2 regions of the Caballeronia sp. LZ019 genome follow, and region 1 is predicted to be linked to the other one. Evidence: riboswitches for the same ligand, from Rfam matches in the RefSeq annotation. Region 1 holds a riboswitch; the other holds the start of a gene.
The links. A riboswitch is a leader RNA that binds a small molecule or an ion and turns the genes downstream of it on or off. The one in region 1 is predicted to bind thiamine pyrophosphate.
Positions count from the first base shown of each region.

Region 2: linked by a shared signal. The riboswitch ahead of thiC (phosphomethylpyrimidine synthase ThiC) and the one ahead of P9255_RS17610 (FAD-dependent oxidoreductase) in region 1 are both predicted to bind thiamine pyrophosphate.

Region 1 covers NZ_JARTVZ010000005.1:902,290-905,696, reverse strand. Annotated here, with positions in the region: gene P9255_RS17615 (ABC transporter ATP-binding protein/permease) at 1-807, opposite strand, end outside; TPP riboswitch at 1,070-1,192, shown strand; gene P9255_RS17610 (FAD-dependent oxidoreductase) at 1,321-2,496, shown strand; gene thiS (sulfur carrier protein ThiS) at 2,516-2,713, shown strand; gene P9255_RS17600 (thiazole synthase) at 2,735-3,407, shown strand, end outside.
Region 2 covers NZ_JARTVZ010000005.1:2,278,758-2,282,164, reverse strand. Annotated here, with positions in the region: gene P9255_RS24090 (hypothetical protein) at 1-330, opposite strand, end outside; gene P9255_RS24085 (EamA family transporter) at 740-1,690, opposite strand; TPP riboswitch at 1,987-2,128, shown strand; gene thiC (phosphomethylpyrimidine synthase ThiC) at 2,263-3,407, shown strand, end outside.

The DNA.
Region 1 (3,407 bases):
CCACCAGTTATCGCGGATGCGCTGGAAGATGCTCTTCGCATTCGCGGTTTCGGTGGCGATGCCGTCGTAAAACGCGATCTGCTCGGCGTTCTCGCGCACGCGGATCAGCCCGAAACGGAAGTCCGCTTCCACCTTCTGCTGCTGATAATTGATCGACACGAGCGGATGCCCGACCTTCTGAATGATCAGCGAGCCGAGAATCGCATACAGCGCCGCCGCCCAGACCATATAGCCCGGAATCACGATGGGCGTGCCGCCGAGCGTCAGCGTCAGCGCGCCAGCGAGGGTCCAGAGGATGGTGATGAAGGTGACGAGCGTGACGAGCGTCGAAAGCAGATCGAGCGACAGCGTGAGCGTGGTCGTCGCGAACGATTGCAGGTCGTCGCTGATACGCTGGTCGGGGTTGTCGGCGAGACGGTCGCGCTCGATACGATAGAACGCGCGGTCGCCGAGCCATTGCTCGAGAAACCGGTTCGTGAGCCATTGCCGCCAGCGGAACGCGAGCATCTGGCGCAGATAGCGTCCGTAGACGGCGAGCAGAATATAAGCAAATGCAAGCCCGGTGAAGATCAGCAGCAGATGCGGAAAGTCGCGGACATTCTTGTTCTGCAGCGCGTTATAGAAGTCCGCGTTCCAGCTGTTGAGCCGCACGTTGATCCACACGACCGTCATGTTGATCGCGATGATCGCGACGAGCAGCCCCCACGCCACGCCTCGTTCTTCGGATATCCAGTACGGTTTGATGAGACTCCACGCCGAGACTTCGTCCGCCTTCTGTTGCGTGCTTTCCGGGTTTGAGTTGGCCATGACCTTTCTGCTTGTGCGCCGGCTTGCCGGCGGGTTGACACATGTCGCTGCGGGATCGGGCTGCCGCGATGTCGCGTGCAGCCCGATCCCAGCCTCGCAGATTGTTGAGACGTTCCCTTAACTGCCACTTAATACGGTGCGATCGTTCGATGAACTGCGTTCGGGGCATTGTGCCAGAGTGACGCAGCCGGCGATCAGGCGGCCAAGCGCGCGCGGGCAATCCCGGTTTGCAGCGGCTTCGGCTTTTATGCTCTAATGACTTCCGGCGAAACAGGGGTGCTTCGTGCGCGAGCGGTATCGAAAGTATCGAGCGCGGCGAGGCTGAGAGAGACCCTTTGCACCCGATCCGGGTAATACCGGCGAGGGAAGTTTCCGGAGAACGCGCGACTCCCGCGCCTTCCTCCAGTTTCTTCCAGTCCTCCTTTCCGCTCGGTGCGTCGTTCTCGCGCCGGGCCGGTCTCTCCGCTGTTTCGTCCTTGTTCGCGTGGATTCGCCTACGGCCGCTTCGTTGCGATGCGAAGACGCGTCCGTCGCCAAAGGAGACATCGGATAGTGATTAGCATCGATCAGACCGCAGCGAAGCCCGACTTCGCCGTGATCGGCGGCGGGCTCGTCGGACGGCTCGTCGCGTGGCAACTCGCGGGCGCGGGACACGGCGTTGCGCTGTACGAGCGCGGCGACGAGTCGGGCGCGCAGTCGGCAGCGTGGGTCGCCGCCGCGATGCTCGCGCCGCTCGCCGAAGCCACGAGCGCCGAGCCGCTGGTCGTCGAACTCGGCGCGGCGTCGCTCGCGCGATGGCCGGATCTCCTCGCGGCGCTGCCCGAGCCGGTCTTCTTCCAGCGCAACGGGACGCTCGTCGTCTGGCATGGCGCGGATCGCGCGGAAGCGCCGCTGTTCGAGCGCCGCTTGCGGGCGAACGCGCCCGCCGAATTGCTCGATGGCGGTTTCGTGAAGCTCGCCGGCGCGCAGGTCGCGAAGGCCGAACCCGCACTCGGCACGCGTTTCGCGCAGGGCTGGCTCCTGCCGCACGAAGGCCAGCTCGACAACCGTCAGGCGCTCGCGGCGCTCGCTGCGGGGCTGGCGGCGCGTGGCGTGCAGACGCACTGGAACACGCCCGTCGATGCGATGCCCGACGCGCGCTGGATCATCGATTGCCGCGGACTCGGCGGTAAGCCCGCGTGGCCCGCGCTGCGCGGTATCCGCGGCGAAGTGGCGCGCGTGCATGCGCCGGGCATCGGATTGACGCGGCCGGTCCGGCTGCTGCATCCGCGCTATCCGCTCTACATCGCGCCCAAAGAGAACGACCTCTACGTGATCGGCGCGACCGAAGTCGAAGGCGAGGACATGTCGCCCGTCAGCGTGCGATCGGCGCTTGAACTGCTGAGTGCCGCGTTCGCGGTTCATCCGGGATTCGGCGAGGCGCGCATTCTCGAACTGAACTCGCAATGCCGGCCGACGCTGCCGGATCATCGCCCGGCTATCGCGTGGGACGGGGCGCAGATCGTGCGCGTGAACGGGCTGTATCGGCACGGCTTCATGATCGCGCCCGAAGTCGCGGATTCCGCCTGCGCGCTCGCGGATGCGCTCGTCGGCGGAACCGTGCGCGACGCCGCCTCCTTCGACGACTTCCGCCGCCAGGCGCTATGGTCCGAGCTGCTGCACGGCGCCTTCGAGACGGCGACCGCGTGACCGAGATCAGAGAGAACGCATGAACATCCACATCAATCAGCGCGAGTTCACGTTGCCCGACACGGCGACCGTCACCGACGCGCTCGCCGCTTTCGGTGCGAAGCCGCCGTTCGCCGTCGCGCTGAACGGCCAGTTCGTCGCGCGTGGCGAGCACGGCACGAAGACGCTTTCCACGGGCGACAAGCTCGACATCGTTTCGCCCGTCGCGGGCGGCTGAGCGCATCACCAGAGGACGATCATGACCACACATCCCGCCGCCGATACCCTGACGCTGTACGGCCAGTCGTTTCCGAGCCGCGTGCTGCTCGGCACGTCGCGCTATCCGTCGCTGCAGTCGCTATCGGACTCCATCGACGCCGCGCGTCCCGGCATGGTGACCGTCGCGCTGCGCCGGCAGTCGGAGACCGGCGAGGCCGGCTTCTTCGACGTGCTCAAGCGCCACGGCGTCGCGCTGCTGCCGAACACGGCGGGCTGCCAGAGCGTCGATGAAGTGCTGACCACCGCGTACATGGCGCGTGAAGTGTTCGATACGCCGTGGATCAAGCTGGAACTGATCGGCGACGACTACACGCTGCAGCCGGACCCGATCGGTCTCGTCGAAGCCGCGGCAAAGCTTGTGCGCGACGGCTTCAAGGTGCTGCCGTACTGCACCGAAGACCTCGTGATCGGCCGGCGTCTGCTCGATGCCGGCTGCGAGGCGTTGATGCCGTGGGGCGCGCCCATCGGTACGGGCAAGGGCGTGACCAATCCGTATGGCTTGCGCACGCTGCGCGAGCGCTTGCCGGATGTGCCGCTGATCGTCGATGCCGGTCTCGGCGTGCCGTCGCATGCGTGTCAGGTGATGGAGTGGGGCTTCGACGGCGTGCTGCTGAATACAGCGGTCTCGCAGGCTACGTATCCGCCGCAGATGG
Region 2 (3,407 bases), 1.4 Mb from region 1:
TTCAGTCAGATCGATTTGGTGATCGCCGGCAAAAAGCAAACGCCGTATCGCGTTGGCGAGCAGCAATTCTTTTTCATTACCGACAGAAGAAGCGAGCTTCTCATAAGGGATGGTCGAAGCGTTTAGAAATGGCGGAGTGGCTAAGAATGGAATGGTCACGTTTGCGACCAGTCTCCCACTCGCTATCCAATCCCGATAAAGAATGTCCACTGCCGTTCTGACGTCGCAGCTCTCCGCGAAGAGCTGACGCAACACTTGCTTCCCCTTCGGAGTCACAATGTAGCTGGCGGCGCAATATGCGTACACGCCGCGGGCATCGATGATACTCACGCTCCGAAATTGATGCCTGAGGTCAGCTGAAATATCGGTCCGCACCCGATCTCTCATCTGAGTTTCGCTTAACGAAAGTAGAAACGGGGCCTGCGGGCTGAACGAGACACAGTCCAGGAACAGAACGTCGCAGTTCGGGTGGTTCTGAACGAATGCGTCCAGGGTTAACTGATTGACAAGTTCCGGAAAGTGACGACTAAGCTCGACTTCATCCTCCAGTACGAGTAAGGCTGAAGCATCGCCGGACGTCGAAATGGCTTCGAAATGAGATTGCCTACACGCCCATACACTGTTCTCGGCGATGTTGGTGAACGGTCCTCTGGCACTAAAACCAGAGATTACCCATCGCTTAATTTTTGAAAGAATCGCTGAATTTTTCCGCGATCTTAAGCAGGGGCTTTCCTTATCTTCAACCCGCGTCCGGCGGGAGTCGTCCCCTTCCGGAGTCAAACCAGAACGACAAGCTCACGCTGATCAGAATGACGACGGTGGCAACGACCGTCCATTGCGTGATCACCTCGCCGAGCAGCACCGCCCCCAGCAGCACCGCGACGATCGGGTTCACATAGAGGCAACTCGTCGCGATGATCGTGCTCGTATGGCGGATCAGGAAGTTGTAAGCGACGTACGCGGCCATCGATCCGATCACGACGAGATACAGAAACGACACGCCCGCGCCGGGTCCCACATGCGTGACACGCTCGCCCGCCAGGAACGCGATGCCCGTCGCGATCAGACCGCCGAGGCCGATCTGCAGCGCAGTCGACATCAGCAGATCGGACGGCTGCCGCAGCCGCCCAGCGAGATGTGCGCCGCCCGCCCAGAAGATTGCGGCGCAGAGGATCGCGAGCGTGCCGTGCGTCGAACCGGGCGAAGGGTCGCCATGATTCAGCACGACGATGCCGACGAGCCCCAGCGCCACTGCGAACCACTCCCCTTTCGCCACGCCCCGGCCGGCGAGCGCGGTGAAGATCGTCGCAAAGAGCGGCACGGTCGCCACCATCACCGCCGCCGTGCCGGTGCCGACCGTGCGCATGCCGTAAGCCATCATCCCGCTCGACAGACCCTCGAGCAAGGTGCCGACGATCGCCGCGTTGCGCACTTCCTGCGCGTTCGGCAGCACCGCCTTGCGATGCATGCCGATGGCGAACAGCCCGATGCCCGCGAACAGATTGCGCAGCCCGCCGAGCATCAGCGGCGGAAACGATTCGAGCGCCAGATGTATCCCGAGATAGGTCGATCCCCAGACGAGATACACGACAGCGAGCGCGAGCACGACTTGTCCCCTGAAGGAGCGAGGCGCGCGAAACGGAAAGCGATCGGGAAACGAGAACGGCAGACGCGGCGTGGAAGTGGACATGCTCACTCCGCGAAAGCCGCGTTGCGCGTGGCGCATGCGGAAACGGCCGAAGAACGCGAAGTGCGACGCCCGCACGACGGTGCAGGACGATGAAGACACAGCGGCATGACGAAGCGAACGAAGTGCGGTCGAGAGGCGAACGAGGACAGGCAAACGGCGAGCGGCGGCGGTCGCGAAACCGCGCTTCGGGTAACTACCTAAAACGCGGCGCCCGCCATTATGCAGGAACGGCACCGCGCGAAGCGGGCTATTTCGGGATGGTTGTCAACGCACCACGGTGCGGTGTATCGTGGCGGCTGCTAACGCGGGGGTCCTGCGCTGCACATCGCGATTTCGAATTGGCGTCACCGGTCGAATCGCCCGTGCCACGTGGGTGAGAAATACCCTTTGAACCTGATCTGGATAATGCCAGCGCAGGGAAGCGTTCGGGCACTGCGGCTTTGACAAGACCTTCCGCCGCATCTTCAGCGCCCGCACCTTTCCATCTCGTTCCTCCCTGTTTAGCTCCTGAGTCAGCCGGGCTTCCTCATGCTCGCGCTGAAATTTTCGTCCCTGCAGGAGACATACAGCACATGAATGCCAATCCGAAGTTTCTGTCCGAAAACGCCGTCGTCGATGCGGCCGCCATCGCGCCGCTGCCCAACTCGCGCAAGGTCTACGTGAGCGGCTCGACGCCGGACATCCGCGTGCCGATGCGCGAAATCACGCAGTCGGACACGCCCGACGGCTTCGGCGGCGAGAAGAATCCGCCGGTGTACGTGTACGACACGTCGGGTCCGTACACCGATCCCGACGCGCGCATCGACATCCGCTCGGGCCTGCCCGCGCTGCGCGCCGGCTGGATCGACAAGCGCGGCGACACGGAGGAGCTCGCAGGCTTGTCGAGCGAATTCGGCCGCGAGCGCGCCGCCGATCCGAAGACCGCCGAGCTGCGCTTTCCCGGCCTGCATCGCAAGCCGCGCCGCGCACGCGACGGCAATAACGTCACGCAGATGCACTACGCACGCGCCGGCATCGTCACGCCGGAGATGGAGTTCATCGCGATCCGCGAGAACCAGCGCCGCGCCGAGTATCTCGAGAGCCTGAAGGCGAGCGGCCCGAACGGCGAGAAGCTCGCGCAGATGATGGGCCGCCAGCATCCCGGCCAGGCGTTCGGCGCGGCGGCGTTCGGCAAGGACGCGCTGAAGGCGATCACGCCCGAGTTCGTGCGCGAGGAAGTCGCGCGCGGCCGCGCGATCATCCCGGCGAACATCAATCACCCGGAGAGCGAGCCGATGATCATCGGCCGCAACTTCCTCGTGAAGATCAACGCGAACATCGGCAATTCGGCGGTGACGTCATCGATCGGCGAGGAAGTCAACAAGATGACGTGGGCCATCCGCTGGGGCGGCGACACGGTGATGGACCTGTCGACCGGCAAGCATATCCACGAGACGCGCGAGTGGATCATCCGCAATTCGCCGGTGCCGATCGGCACCGTGCCGATCTACCAGGCGCTGGAGAAGGTCAACGGCAAAGCCGAAGACCTCACGTGGGACATCTTCCGCGACACGCTGATCGAGCAGGCCGAGCAAGGCGTCGATTACTTCACGATCCACGCCGGCGTGCGGCTGCAGTACGTGCCGCTGACGGCGAACCGCATGACGGGCATCGTGTCGCGCGGCGGATCGATCATGGCGAAGTGGTGCCTCGCGCATCACAAGGAGAGCTTCATCTA